2 regions of the Paenibacillus sp. FSL H7-0918 genome follow, and region 2 is predicted to be linked to the other one. Evidence: a T-box and tRNA genes for the amino acid it is inferred to sense, from the RefSeq annotation. Region 2 holds a T-box; the other holds one or more tRNA genes.
What was found. The T-box of region 2 lies ahead of metG (methionine--tRNA ligase). A T-box ahead of a tRNA ligase gene usually reads a tRNA of that ligase, here a tRNA-Met.
Positions count from the first base shown of each region.

Region 1 (7,395 bases), 320 kb from region 2:
TGACGGTCGTATCCGGGCTACATGCCTGACCACCAACTCGCCCCGTGTATTCTTAGAATCCAGTATCCTGTCATGGCAACCCATACAGGAGAGACGCTATGCTTAGCGATACGGCCCGCAAGCTGTTGATGATTATGCGGCATTGCTCGGTGCATCATGGATACATGCCTACGATAGAGGTACTGGAGACAAAGAGCGGACGGACACCAGAAAAGATTCTAGCCGGGCTGCAGGAATTGGCAGAGGACAACTACATTCTGTGGGAATTTGGGAAACCACCTGAGAGTGCAGTTGTCGTTGAGGGATGGGAGCGAAAAGAGGATCGACCAGCATATGTTTCATGGGGCATTGACGGTGGCCATATAGATTACTGGACAGATTACTAGGAAGGTATACATAATTGTAATGACATAGCTAAACCACAGGAGCACTTCCTGGGGTTTAATTTTATTCACAACCTATACCGTCTCCGTCTCGATCGAGCTTTCTTGAGTAGCCAGGGTCACCTGCATAGATTGGATCTGCGCCGGCTGCCCTAACGGCGGAACAGTTTTTGTAATAAACATCTTGGACTGGTTGGGGTGTTGCTGTTGGCTTTTTAGTAGGAGCAGCAGTTGGCTTCTTTGTTTGTGCTGCAGGTTTTTTCGTTTCAACAGGTTTCAAAGTAGCCACTGGTTTTGGTGAGGGTTTGACAGTAGCAGTTGGTTGAGTACTTACTTTCGCAACTACAGTATCATCATACCCTTTATCAGTTGCGTAATCTTCTATGCTCCAAATCCCTAACTTAGCCGACTGTGCTTTCTTTTGGATCTCCCTAAATTGATCAACATATTTGACATCAGGCTGATAAACAGCAACCCTCGCAAGCCCCTTTTCAAGCAACATTTCATTTACCATCTTATCACCAACGTATGCATATGCTAAAATGCGTCCATATTTATCCCGCTCAGATACGTCATATTCGAGTTTTACAGTTTTTCCTGTAAGGATTTCTGCTGTATAAGCACTCGCTTCAAGGCCAAAAGGTTGAACCGGCTTAGAAGGATGTTTAGTCTCCGGTGTATCAATAAGTATGAGCCGCACTTTCTCAGATGTGCCGTCTTGTAATTTGACCGTAAAGGTATCCCCATCAGTGACGGAGATTACCTGAACTTCAATTGTTTCCGCAGATGACATTAAACTTGCTGGTTCGATATTTTGCTTTGTATCAACCGACGTTGACACTTTTTCAGTACTTTCAGTCTTGTTAACATTTTCCACAATTTTTTCTTTTGCTACGGAGTTTCCTTGCTCGACAGTTGTAACTTTAGGAATAGTTACTACAAACAATATAAGAGATATCGCAATAGTGATTAATGAATATGTGGTAACCGCTTTGCGTGTCTTTTTAGTTGGATCTCCCCAGCGAATAATTAGTGAAGGCTTAATCAGACCTATAATCCAAATCGGTATTGCAACAAAGGATATCAAGAAAAAGTTAATAGCTATAGCATCCCGAAAAGATATGCCCGTAAAAATAAGAATTTCTATTAAAGCGATAATACTAAGAGAAATCAGAAACTTTTTTGATCTGAGCATCAAGGAACCCCTTTTCTATAAATAGATGAAGTTAGCTTAGCAGAAATGGGAGATTATGACTATTAAATTCAAACGGGAACTTTATCAGAATATTCATGATTGGCACAGCGGAAGCTTGAGATTCTGAGATTGACGGGGTGGGTTCATTTATATATAAGAAATACGATTATACAAACTATAACAAAAGAAAATCACCTGATAAAATCTCGGGGAAATTACATAATCTATTTTCATCAGTTTGTACCTGTTTCTACTCCACGAGTAGAAAAAATAGATCATATTTCAAACTGGTTATGACCTGTTTTTATGGGCTATGTAAAAAGATAATATGAAGTATTGTACCTTGCCAATATCAGCTGGGTATTTTTGCGATCAGAAAAATTTTCCTTTATCGTTACATACATGTTGTGGGAAATGGATTATATTTAGAATACACAGTTTGGAAGCATCGGCAGTGTAATCCGGAAGTATCAAGAAGAGACCTCGCGGATCAGTAACCGCCAAGTCTCTTTCTTATATTCTAGGGGGGGATACATTGTTAAAACCGTCGTCCTCATGATATTGATAATTATCATTTCAGCAGTTGTAGTCTATATTTTTCTGCCAAAAAGGCAGAAGTGTATTCAAAGAATACAGTGATTGATCCTCTTAAGATTACGATCCAAGATATAGACCGTATAGAAGAGGGGACTGATTTAATTTTTACTGATCATGAAGCATATCGAATCCATATTATGCTAACATTGAGTGATTGAATTATTTTGACACAAAGGAGACGAATCCTTGAAGACATATAATGAGATGCTGCTTTCCACACCTTTTATGATAAATGGCAGACTTGAATCGGAAAGTTTCGCATTGAGACCAATTTCTCCCCCAAATCATATGCCTAGATATGAAGAATTTCAATATACAAGTGTTTTTAGAAGTATGTTTGTTTTAAGTCTTACTGTTGAAGTCGATAGCATTAATCCTTTAGGGGTGGATAATAAATCTCTTGGCCCGTATCATAAAACTCCACTTGAGATTGCAGACATGGATGGAGTACGAGCTCTGAAAGTATTTAGAAACTTTTTGTCTTTGCATTATGGGAAAATTTTCTTTGATCATGGTGTTACGAGAATAAATGATCATTTCAGTCTACCAAATATTAATTATTTTATCCCACTGAAAAATGCTAGACATCCAGTTTGTAATATGTTGGATAGGTTGGATTTTAGTCAATCTGGTGAGCTTTCTAACAGTGAAGACAGCTTGAAAAGGCTTGGGGTTTTATTGAAGAAGGGTACAAATAAGAACAAGGATTTTTTGAAATCACTAAATCTATACTACAATGCATTAGAGCAGTATAATATAAATGAAACACTAAGTTTTATGTTGTTTGTTACATCCATAGAAACTTTAACACATAAGTATTCTAAAAAAAGTAATATAACATCTCGAAATCTAGATTCAGATGATTATTTCTTTACCAAAATTATAAATATTATCGAAACGGATGTTGGTCAATCTGAAAATCGTGATTTTTTGAAGGGATTTGTTTTAGAGAGATATAAGGTAAAGATGAAATTTGTAGATTTTGTGCTTCAATTTTTGAATGAGAACTTTTATGAAATTTGGGAAGATCGAGGAATAGATAGAAGTGCTATTAGTAAAGAGGAAATAGAAGAATTATTGAACAGAATTTATAATCTACGATCAAATTACTTGCACCGTGGAGAAGATATATCGATTGAAATTAAGTTATATTCACTTTTGATATTGATTGAAAGAATTACAAGATTTATTTTGATTAAAGTATTTGATGAGCTGACAGCTTGATAAGCTTCATATTATGGAAATGCGATTGTTTGGATACTAAATTAAAAGTATTCAAGATATATGCCGATCTATGATACTACCGCTTCTCTTAAATGTACATTGGTAGCATTAATGATCAAGGATATTCTCGGATTTGAATTTGGAAAGAGGATGGATAAGAGTTAGTACATAATAAAACCCCGGATATTCACCGGGGTTCATTTTTAATCTTCGAACAAATCGTCCATTAGCTGCTGAATGTCTTCTTTTCTCTTTTTCGAGTCATTCTTATCGATCAGAATTTCATTATCTTTAAAAATAAGGGTATCTCCAGACTTTGCCTCTTTAGGTAAAATTGATTTTAAGATATCCTCAGTTTGCCCTTCAAATTCTACAACGGCATACTCACCTTCAAAGCGGTCAATGATTCCTTTATGCATTTACTTAGCCCCCTTAGTCGATGTAAAAGTGATTTTATTTCCATCACTTATTGCAGTAATTGTACCTTTTTGGTCAGTTCGTAACACTGAAGTATTCGCATTTTTTAACCTTGTAAGAATCCCGGAATCTGGATGCCCGTAATTGTTTTTACCGACGCTTATTACTGCGTACTGTGGTTTAACAGCGTCGATGAATGCTTTACTGGTCGAACTACTGGAGCCATGATGCCCGACTTTTAATACGTCAGCTTTTAAATTCATGCCATCGGCTAACATATCGTTCTCAGAAGCCTTCTCGGCATCGCCGGTAAAGAGGAAGGACTTGTTTTTATATGTAACCTTTAAGACGGCACTCCAGTCGTTAAGGTTATCTCCATATTCTCTGGTAGGTGCCAGGAACTTCGCCTCAACACCAGTTAAAGGAATAGTAACTCCTTTAGTCACAGCTTTGATGGTACGTCTTTCATTCTTCACAGCAGTCAAAAAATCTTTGTATGTTTCAGTGGTATGTGATACTTTTGGAGCGTAGACAGATTTAACGTCCAATGCTTTTAGAACATCATCTAATCCACCAATGTGATCCGCGTCAGGATGAGTAGCAACCAGGGCATCAAGTGTTTTTACACCAAGAGCATTCAGGTACTTTACTACATTCTTACCCTGATCGTTATTACCTCCGTCAATGAGGACATATTGATTGTTCGGAGTTCGAATTAGAGTAGAGTCACCTTGTCCAACATCAAAAAAGTACACCTGAAGAGTGCCAACGTTTTGTTTCTTTGGTAAAAGCAAAGTTGGAGCTGGTGTAGCTGTAGGCTTTGCTGTTGGTTTCGCGGTAGGCTTAACAGCTGGTTTAGCAGTGGCAGCCGGTTTTGAATTTGAACTTCCACCATTGTGGTAATGGTATTCTCCGTTTTTTAGTCCCCACTTTGCGCAATTGGTGCGGCAATAATGACCGCCATTTGCATCGGTGCGTCCTGGATGCGCCTCAGCAAGTACAGGCATCAACAATAAAACAAGTGACATGAAGATTGGCACAATAATTCTTTTCATAAAAAAATAAACCCCCAATGTATGATTCTGGGAGTATTCTATCAGTTATAGGTAATTTTTTCTAGAGAACATTACGAAAACTTGCTAACGAATTTGTAAACGAAGTATCTGATATAGAGTTAAATTCATGAATAGAAAAACCCCTATAATAGAAGAAAAAGAAACACAGTTAAGCTTATTTTAACCTTTCCCCAAGCTCAGTTGGTTAGAGCGGTCGGCTCATAACCGATTGGTCGGGGGTTCGAGTCCCTCAGGGCCCACTTATCAAAAACCCTTACTTTGTAAGGGTTTTTTGCTGTCTGTAGGTTCCCTTGTAAGTAGAAGTGGATGAGTTGGAAAAGCGACAAAATAGAAAATGATCACATTTTGGTCACGGCGTTGTTAGATCCTCTGGTTTTATCACAGATCATCTGGAAAACGGTAAAAAGTATGTATTCTGTGGAACTGCACTCTTGTAGAGGAAAGGGGGACAGTCAAGACATATAGACTATTAAGTAGCAAGCACCATACGCCGTAGATTTTGATTGAATTAAAAGCATGTCCAATACGCTGAAATTGATGATTTCTTTGAACAGGTTAATGCTATTTTGATAAGAAGCAATAAAGGATGCCGCATGTTCGCTCGGCATCCTTTATTGCAAGTAGATATACTAACTTAACAGCCTTTTAATTTATCATCAGAAGTTGATTAATAGCTTATTGATTATCCCCAAACCAGATGTTCTCAGTACCGGTCCGCGTGTCTGTCCATACGCTCACTAGACGGCCTGTTTGGGGGACGATGGCATTACCGATGTAGTCCCCAATTAGGGGGATGCCGGTGACGTCAAAGGAAGTTGTTGTTATCCGGGTGTTTGTATACGTCATACCGCCATCTCTAGATGTTGCTAGATAAACATCAAGGTTGAGGGGGTTGACTCGATTAGTGTAATAGGTAACGAATATTGCACCATCCGCAGGGGATACGGTGATGGCTGGGAAAAAGTTTTGGGAGCCCACCGGACTACCTGTAATGGATATTGGTGCCCCCCAATCCACACCAAAATTGGTGGAAGTGGCAAGAAAAATATCGGAATAACCTTCTCGAAAATCTTGCCATACAGCATAGACATTACCTCGCGTCGTCGGTGCATTAGAAATATCTGCTGCGAGGGAAGGGTATGTCAGACATCTAAATGTATATCCCGGCAATGGATCTGGTGGGACTACAACGCTGGCGACCATGGTTTCAGGAGTAAAAATGACCCCACCGTCTGAGGATGTGCGAATTTTAAGATCAGTATTACCGGGAGGCTGATTGATCCATCCCACGATAACAATCCCATTTAATGTAATTGCTATACCGGGGAATTCTTCGAATTCTTCGACCGAAGACAGCAGGGAGGGACTGGAATAGGTACTACCGTTATCTAGGGAACGATTGAAGAATATCGTATTTCCCGGTATGAATTGTGTGTTGTAATCATGCGTATAACCAGTATATACATTTCCAAAAAAGGGACTTGATCCAGCTTTGTCGGTGACAACGACTACCTGATCATCATTTACAAACTGCCCAAACCCTTGATTCACGATGACTGGCGGTCCGAATGAAGAGGCATTGTCGGCAGATGTATAGGAGACGATCGACCCGCTGAGACCGTCTGAATCGAAGGCGTGGGCTAATACTACGAAAGTGGTCGGGAAAATATAATCAATATGTGGTGCTTCGATGCCTGCAAATCCTGTCGGTAACGGCAATAACGTTGTTGTCCAAGTGGCACCTGCGTCAATAGATTTGTATAAACCTATATTAGGAGGGCCTAATCGAAGATCTACAGCTACGGCAACCATAACTGAAGGATTAAGCCAATTTACCGCGATGGTGGGCTCAAACTGAACGCTTGCGCTCGGCGAAATTTGAATATTAGCCATGCTAAGCTCCTTTCGTCAGAGAGTTTTTGGTACTTATGGGTTCAGCTGAGCTATGAAAGTAAGTTCGGATTGCAGCACTCTTTGATGGGGAATGACGTTTCCTGACGAATCCGTTCCGAACACCGTGATAATCGTGTCTGCCGGTGCGTTTCCAGTTACGAGAAATTGGACTTCATAAGCTGAATTGCCTGCGATATTAAAACCGAGAAACTGGCTGGTGTTAGCATTAACATTTAATGAGTTGGAGTAGACTAAACCTTTACTAACCAAGGTATTCCATACGTAAACGTGATAGACTACGTTAGATGAAAAACTAAGGTTGTCATTATCGATATTAATGAGCACGTTGGATGCTGGGGTAGTCCCTGTGTTCGTAATGATGCCTGTTGTTGTTGCCATGAGCTTCACCTCTTTATTAGTTTGCTATATATATATGAATTGAGATTCATTGTGTTTGGACAAGGGAATCAGAAAAATCGCGGAAATGAATACTGAGAGGTCTTATTAGGTGGGGAAACACATATAAAATTTCAGCATGATCTGAAGCAACTTGATTATAAGTTGAACAGCAATTGACGATTTTTACGACTTCTCTGCCACTGCTGATCTT
Region 1 covers NZ_JBBOWJ010000001.1:1,348,921-1,356,315, reverse strand. Annotated here, with positions in the region: gene MHI15_RS06185 (hypothetical protein) at 99-386, shown strand; gene MHI15_RS06180 (thermonuclease family protein) at 448-1,578, opposite strand; gene MHI15_RS06175 (hypothetical protein) at 2,362-3,399, shown strand; gene MHI15_RS06170 (DUF3006 domain-containing protein) at 3,603-3,818, opposite strand; gene MHI15_RS06165 (MBL fold metallo-hydrolase) at 3,819-4,871, opposite strand; tRNA gene MHI15_RS06160 (tRNA-Met) at 5,066-5,131, shown strand; gene MHI15_RS06155 (sialidase family protein) at 5,568-6,704, opposite strand; gene MHI15_RS06150 (hypothetical protein) at 6,819-7,184, opposite strand.
Region 1: it encodes a tRNA-Met, which carries the amino acid that the T-box ahead of metG (methionine--tRNA ligase) is inferred to sense. The anticodon was not compared.

Region 2 (7,395 bases):
GCAATCCCTTTTTACCGATCAAGGTTAATACCAATAATGATATGAGCAAAAGCACAATAGTTGCACCGGGAGCCAAATTCCAGACTCCAGCTACCACTAGTCCGCCTACAACGGCTATCTCCGAAATAATAACCGCCAGGATGACCGAGGATTTAAAGCTACGGGATAGCAATAAGCTGATTGCGACCGGAATAGTCAACAAAGCAGATACCAACAGCGAGCCTACGATCTTGATGGCTGTGCTAATCACAAGTGCTGTCAGAATGGTGATCAGCATGTTAAGCAGTTTCACCGGAAGCCCGCTTACACTTGCTGCATCCTCTTCAAAGCTAAGCAAAAAGAACTCTTTAAAGAACATCGAAACTACCACTACAACAGCTATAGTCACTATGCCTACAACGATCAAATCGGTATTATCGAGCGTATAAATGCTGCCGAACAAATAACTCATTACGTCCGCATTATACCCTTTTCCTAAGGTGAAAAAGAGTGAAGCCAACGCCACTCCGCCTGACATTATAATGGCAATCGACAGCTCCGCATAACTCTTATAAGCCTTACGAAGCTTTTCAATCGCGAAGGACGCTACCACTGCAAAGATAAGGCCTGCGCCCAGCGGATAAAATCCTGTTAGAAAACCGAGTGCCACCCCCGCTATAGTAACATGAGCCAGCGTATCACCAATCATAGATAATCGTCTAAGCACAAGAAAAACGCCTATAAGCGGCGCTGTTATACCAATCAGCAGTCCGCCCGCAAGCGCCCGCTGAAAAAAATCGCTAAATAGTATTTCCAACTTAAACTCTCCTTCATACAAAACTCAAACCATTTTAAAGCCTTTTTCAAACCTTTTTCGATCCCTCCCAAACCCTCCCTTCCAAGGGAGGGCCCCAAGGGCTCTGCCCTCTGGACACCCGTTAAGTGCAACTAGCGTAGGAGTTAGTGTCACTGAACATAGATAGGTTGGGAAAAGATCGCTTTCGTCCCTAGAGGGACACGCTTGCAGACTGGCGGTGCTTAGATACGAGAAAGATTAAGATCAACTAGAATTGAGTCCCCGACTTCCACACTCACACACTATGTATAGCTCTAATCGCAGAGAAAGCTGCGATTCAGAGTTTAATTATGACTTAAGAGAGCGTGTGCTGCAGGTTCTCTTCTGTGCAATTCTGGAGATCATGTGAGTGGCGGGAGTAAAAGTTGATTTTACCATTCGTCTGCACGGGCTCATGACCTAAATAATTTTTGATCATGTCGATATCATGTGACACCATCAGGAAGGTCATATGATGATGAGCATGCATATGCGTAATTAATTCAAAGAATCCCGCTTGTGATTCGGCATCAATACCCACCGTAGGTTCGTCCAAAATCAGCAGGTCAGGATGGTTAATTAGCGCCCGAGCCAGAAAAACACGCTGCTGCTGACCGCCTGACAGCTGGCCTACTCTTTTCTCCGCGATATCTTGTATCCGCATGACTTCAAGTGCATCCTCACATTGACGATGCTGAGCCTTAGATACTCTGCGGATCAGATTCTTGTTATTATATAGACCTGACAGAACTACCTCACGCACCGTTGCTGGAAACAATGGGTTGAAGGCATTCTTTTGCGGAACATACCCGATCCGTTCCCAGTCTTTAAACTTGCGGACAGGCGTTCCGAATAATTTAATTTCACCAGAGCTCGCTGGAAGCAAGCCGACGATCATTTTCATCAATGTTGTTTTACCAGCACCATTAGAACCAATGATACCAAGGAAATCTCGTTCTCTTACACTATAGTTAAGATTCGATATCACCTTCTGTTCCCCATATGAAAAAGAAAGATCCTGTATATCGATGATATGCTGATGGCAGTCCAAGGATACCGATTGCATGCTTAAGTACCGCCTTTCCCTTATACTTTCCTTATTATTGTAAGGCCATAATCAGATTTTGCAAATTTTTCTCCATCAGAGTGAAGTAATTATCGCCGTTCTTCTCTTGCTCCGCAGTAAGTCCCTCTACCGGATTAAGCACCATAGTGGAAACGCCCGCTTCGGCGGCCAGAGTCTTAGCCAGTTTATCGGAGACAAGCTCTTCAAAAAAGATATACTTAATCCCTTCATCTTTTACTATTTTCGCAAGCTTCACTAAATCCTGTCCGCGCGGCTCAGCGTCTGGCGAAAGTCCCATAATCGCATGCTGATCCAATCCATAATCACGGGCAAGGTAAGAAAAAGCCTGATGTGATACTACGATCTTATGGTTGGGCAGCTTAGCAAGCTCCTCTTTGAATTTACTGTCTAACGCCTGCAAACGTTCCGCAAGCTTATTGTAACGCTCTTCATAACCTTCTTTATGCTCAGGATCCACGGACTGAAGGCTTTCTTTAATATTCTGAGCCATGACAATGGCTGATTTTGGACTTACCCAAGTATGCGGGTCTGTATGCAGGCTGTCTCCTGAGGCATTACTGTTATGATCCGTGTCCTCATTTTGATGAGACTCTTCCTCACTTGCCCCATGATCATGCCCGTCATCTTCATCGGTCATGATATAATCAATACCTTGACTTACTTCAACCGCCTTAACTTTACTGCTGCTATCAAGGCCTTTTAAAAAGTTAGGAACCCAGCCTTCTAAGCCTGCACCGTTATATAGAAATAGCTGTGCCTTAGAAGTGTTGATAATATCTTGACTGCGCGGTGTCCAATCATGTGGCTCCACACCCACTGGAAGCAGGTTAATAGCATTGATATCTTCCCCGCCAATCTCCTTAGCAAACTCGTAAATAGGATAAAAGGTTGTAACTACATTTACTTTCCCTTCAACTATACTTCCACTGCTCTTAGGTCCGCATGCACTTAGTGTAAATACAAGTATCAGTGCAAGGACGAGCAAACTTATACGTGATTTCATTGCCGCCATTATATTGATCTACCCCTCAAATCGTAAATTTTACTATTAGTAGTATAATAGTAATCGTTACGATAAGTCAACAAAGAAACCTCACTCAGAAGAAAGACGGTATCGTCCTTTATAAAAAAGAAATGCTCCCACAACCAACCCGGCTGAAGGAGCATTCCCTTGTTCAAGCAACCTCATTAAAAAATTTCTACAACAGTATTGTCTTATTTCACTACTGCTCCGTTTGGCATACTGTCCGGCACGGTAGCGATCGTTAGCTGGTCATCTTTAGAAGCCGCCAAAATCATCCCTTGGGACAACTCCCCACGCAGCTTCACCGGTTTAAGGTTTACGATACAAATCACTTTACGTCCCACCAGCTCTTCCGGTGTATAGAATTTCGCGATACCAGAAACCACTTGACGTTGTTCATAACCCAGATCCAGTTGCAGCTTCAGCAGCTTGTCAGCTTTTTTCACTGGCTCTGCAGCAATAACCTGGGCTACCCGCAGCTCTGCTTTAGCGAAATCGTCAATGCCGATTTCCTCTTTATGCTCTTCCACTGGCTCGGAGTCCTCAGCAGCAGGAGCAGCCGCTTCCGCCACTTCAGCAGCCGCTTCCGCCACTTCAGCAGCCGCTTTGCCAGCACCCATAGCCTCGGCAATATAAGCTACCTCTTGCTCCACATCCAGACGTGGGAAGATTGGATTGCCTTTCACCAGCTTTGTTCCTGCCGGAATCAGGCCAAAGGTCTTACCGCTATCCCAAGTCGTTAACTCACCAGGCTCAATACCCAGCTGTTCCCAGATCTTCGCTGGTGTTTGTGTCAAGAACGGCTGCAGCAGGATTGAAGCGGTACGCAGACCTTCCACCAGATGTCTCATCACAGAAGCCAGCTCGGCAGTTCTATTTTCATCTTTGGCAAGCACCCAAGGTTGTGTCTCATCGATATATTTGTTGGTGCGGCTAATGAATATTCCGATAGCTGTCAGCGCCACGGAAAACTCCATTTTTTCCATAGCTTCTTCTACTTTGGCATAAGTATTCTCAGCCGCAGCTTGAAGCTCACCATCAAATGCTGTTACATTTCCTTCATATGCCGGAATCTCGCCTGCAAAATACTTTTCAACCATAGCCCCTGTACGGTTCAACAGGTTCCCAAGGTCGTTGGCAAGATCATAGTTAACCCGGTCTACAAAGCTTTCCGGTGTGAACGTGCCATCCGAACCAAACGGTACTTCGCGCAGCAGGTAATAACGCAATGCATCCAAGCCATAACGATCAATCAGTGTCACAGGATCAACTACGTTACCTTTAGATTTCGACATTTTTCCATCTTTCATGAGCAACCAGCCATGGGCAAATACCTTTTTCGGAAGGGGTTCCCCAAGCGCCATCAGAATGATCGGCCAGTAAATCGTATGGAAACGAACGATTTCTTTACCAACGATGTGTACATCCGCAGGCCAGAACTTGTCATACAAGGTGCGATCCTCGGAACCATAACCCAGAGCAGTAATATAGTTAGTCAAAGCATCAATCCACACGTACACGACATGCTTCTCGTCGCCCTTAACTTTTACGCCCCAATCAAAGGTTGTACGGGAAACTGCAAGGTCTTCCAGTCCGGGTTTGATGAAATTGTTAATCATTTCGTTCTTACGGGATTCCGGCAAAATAAACTCTGGATTCTCCTCGTAAAATTGCAGCAAACGATCCGCATATTTACTCATCCGGAAGAAATAACTTGCTTCCTTCACCAGCTCAACCGGGTGGCCGCTATCTGGGCTTTTTGCACCAGTAATCACACCGTTGTCATCACGCACTATATCAACTAATTGCGTTTCTGTGTAAAAGGTTTCATCTGGGATACTATACCAGCCTTCATATTCACCTTTATAGATGTCTCCTTGCTGCAGCAACCGATCAAAAATATCCTGTACCACTTTTTTATGACGCTCTTCCGTAGTACGGATGAAGTCATCGTTCGAAATGTCCAGCTTACGCCATAGCTCCTTAATACCAACAACAATGTCGTCTACGAACTGCTGAGGGGTCTTTCCTGCTTCCTCTGCCTTCCGCTCGATCTTTTGTCCATGTTCGTCTGTACCGGTTAGATAACGCACTTCGTAGCCGCGCAGACGTTTGTAACGGGCCATTGCGTCTCCTGCCACGGTTGAATAAGCATGTCCGATATGTAGCTTGTCACTTGGATAATAAATTGGTGTCGTTAGGTAAAACGTTTTTTTCTCACTCATTCAGTAATCATCCTTTCTTATTAAAAAACAAAAAACTCCCGCCCCCATAATGGGGCGAGAGTATAACTCACGCGATACCACCCAAATTTCCTGTCTCTTCACAGAGCGCAGGCTTCGCCAGTTCCCTCGCGGGAACTGTCCATTAACGCTGGATCACGCTGTTATCTTACGTGAACCACAATTGCAGTTCCCGCTCGAACACAGTTCCTCCCGGACCATATTCAATCTAACGCTCCATACCGGATTTCAGCATATTCCGGCTCTCTGTAATGGACGTAACGATTTACTTATCCGTTCTTCGGAATTCATACTATTACTTGTGAATATACCCAATGGTAAGGCCCCATGTCAAGTCGCAGGGGCAGAATCCTTCTCAGCAGATTCATCTTGAAGAGGCGGCACAGGATCAAGTCCTCCAGGATGAAAGGGATGACATCTGGCAATCCGCTTAGCTGCAAGCCATGAGCCTTTCAATGGACCATGGACTTCAATGGCTTCCAGGGCATAGGCAGAGCAGGTTGGATAGAAGCGGCAGGTTGCAGGTTTAATAGGGGAAATGTACCTGCGATACACCCGAATAGGCGCCTGAATCGTTCTGCGTAGGGTCACCATTTCTAAAGTCCCTTTTGTTTATCTGATGCTGCAACTAATTCTTCTTCCCGGTTCTCTTCACATTCTTTGCAATAACCGAACACCTCAAATTTATGCTTGACTACCCGGAATTGATCGGGTGTATCCGTTAAATTCATCGGGCAGAAATTAATCGGGTAGGTCTTTTGGCATTGAAGGCAGATCATATGATGGTGATGATCCTGATGATTGCAGCTTCCCTTGAACTTCACTCCGTCTTCAAAGACAATCTGTTCAAGCACACCAAGCTCTTCCATTACACGAAGATTGCGGTACACCGTATCAAAGCTAAGTCCGCTATACTTACGGCCCATATGCTCATATACATCCTTCGCTGACAAATATCCCTTATTCTCGCCGAATAACTGGGCAAGCGTTTTGCGTTGGTCGGTGATTCGCAGTCCTTGCCCCGACATGACTTCTAATATTTGTTCTGTCGACAGCATACGCTCATCTCCCATAAGATCAGTTCATTTATATTTCACTCTCTTAATAATGCCCCAAAATAAATGCCCCGTCAATGAAGCACCATGATGCGCCCCTACGCAACCTCTGAATTATTATATTTAAACAAAAGCCCGGCTGCGTATTCCTTTACGGAATATTCAGCCGGGCCTTTATTGTAGATAATTCCCCAATAGAGCTTATAGGGATATTCCTATTTGTTATTTCTTTGCTGGAAGTGGAGTGATGAGGAAATTGACCGGCAAGTTACTGCCTGAAGCTGCTGTGAACAAAATCTCCACAGAACCTCCATACTCACCACTACGATAAACCACACTGTTCATGTCAGCGTTCGAGAGACTTCCCACGCTTGGCATATGCACGATTTGGTTATTAACCATAACCGGCCCCATATAGTTACCGCCACGTGGATTAAACGTAATCAATGAGTTTGGTGCAACATTTTCGAATCTGATCTTGTATAATACCCCGAAATTACCGGCATTGGATGCTTCCGTACCTGCCATTGGGTCTACGCCAGCCAGGTTCTTATCACTGTAATTATCGCCTAGCAGAAGTTTTGCAGGAGTTTTTCCTACCTCATCGGTAACCGTGATAATACGAGTAGAATCTTCGTAAGTTCCCCGATTATGCACTCCGTCTCGATCCAGAACTGGAAGTGTTGGAAGTGTAGTCAGTGGATCTTTATTCGCATCAATCAACATGACATTATAATCGATTGGATAATCACTAAATAAGTCCGCTTGAAGTGAAACAATTTCACTTGGTTTCATAGCAATTTGGTTTAGATCGGTCAGAATTGAGACACTTTCCCCTGGTTGCAGAACAATCGTTTTATAATGCTCATTTGTAAGCATAGATTTCCAATAACGTTCTACAGACATTTTACCAGTACCTTCAGGATATGTGCTTGGGCCTGCAAAGCCCACATATTCGGTTGTAAGCGTCGTTGGGTACAAATTGTTATTCGTAGCAATCACATACACTTTAGCTTTAATATTCAGGTTATTCTTGTGGTGAATCAAGAAGCGGGTTTTACCCAAAGAAGTCTCACGGTAAGTAACACCTTCTGTATACACCGTTTCTGGGCTGTTGCTGCGAATTAGTTTATAAGGCTCGGAAGAAAGATTATAAGCTACTTGCTGCCAAG
Region 2 covers NZ_JBBOWJ010000001.1:1,031,374-1,038,768, forward strand. Annotated here, with positions in the region: gene MHI15_RS04880 (metal ABC transporter permease) at 1-796, opposite strand, end outside; gene MHI15_RS04885 (metal ABC transporter ATP-binding protein) at 1,131-1,880, opposite strand; gene MHI15_RS04890 (metal ABC transporter substrate-binding protein) at 1,915-2,913, opposite strand; gene metG (methionine--tRNA ligase) at 3,117-5,150, opposite strand; T-box leader at 5,198-5,458, opposite strand; gene yidD (membrane protein insertion efficiency factor YidD) at 5,499-5,762, opposite strand; gene MHI15_RS04905 (Fur family transcriptional regulator) at 5,765-6,226, opposite strand; gene MHI15_RS04910 (copper amine oxidase N-terminal domain-containing protein) at 6,446-7,395, opposite strand, start outside.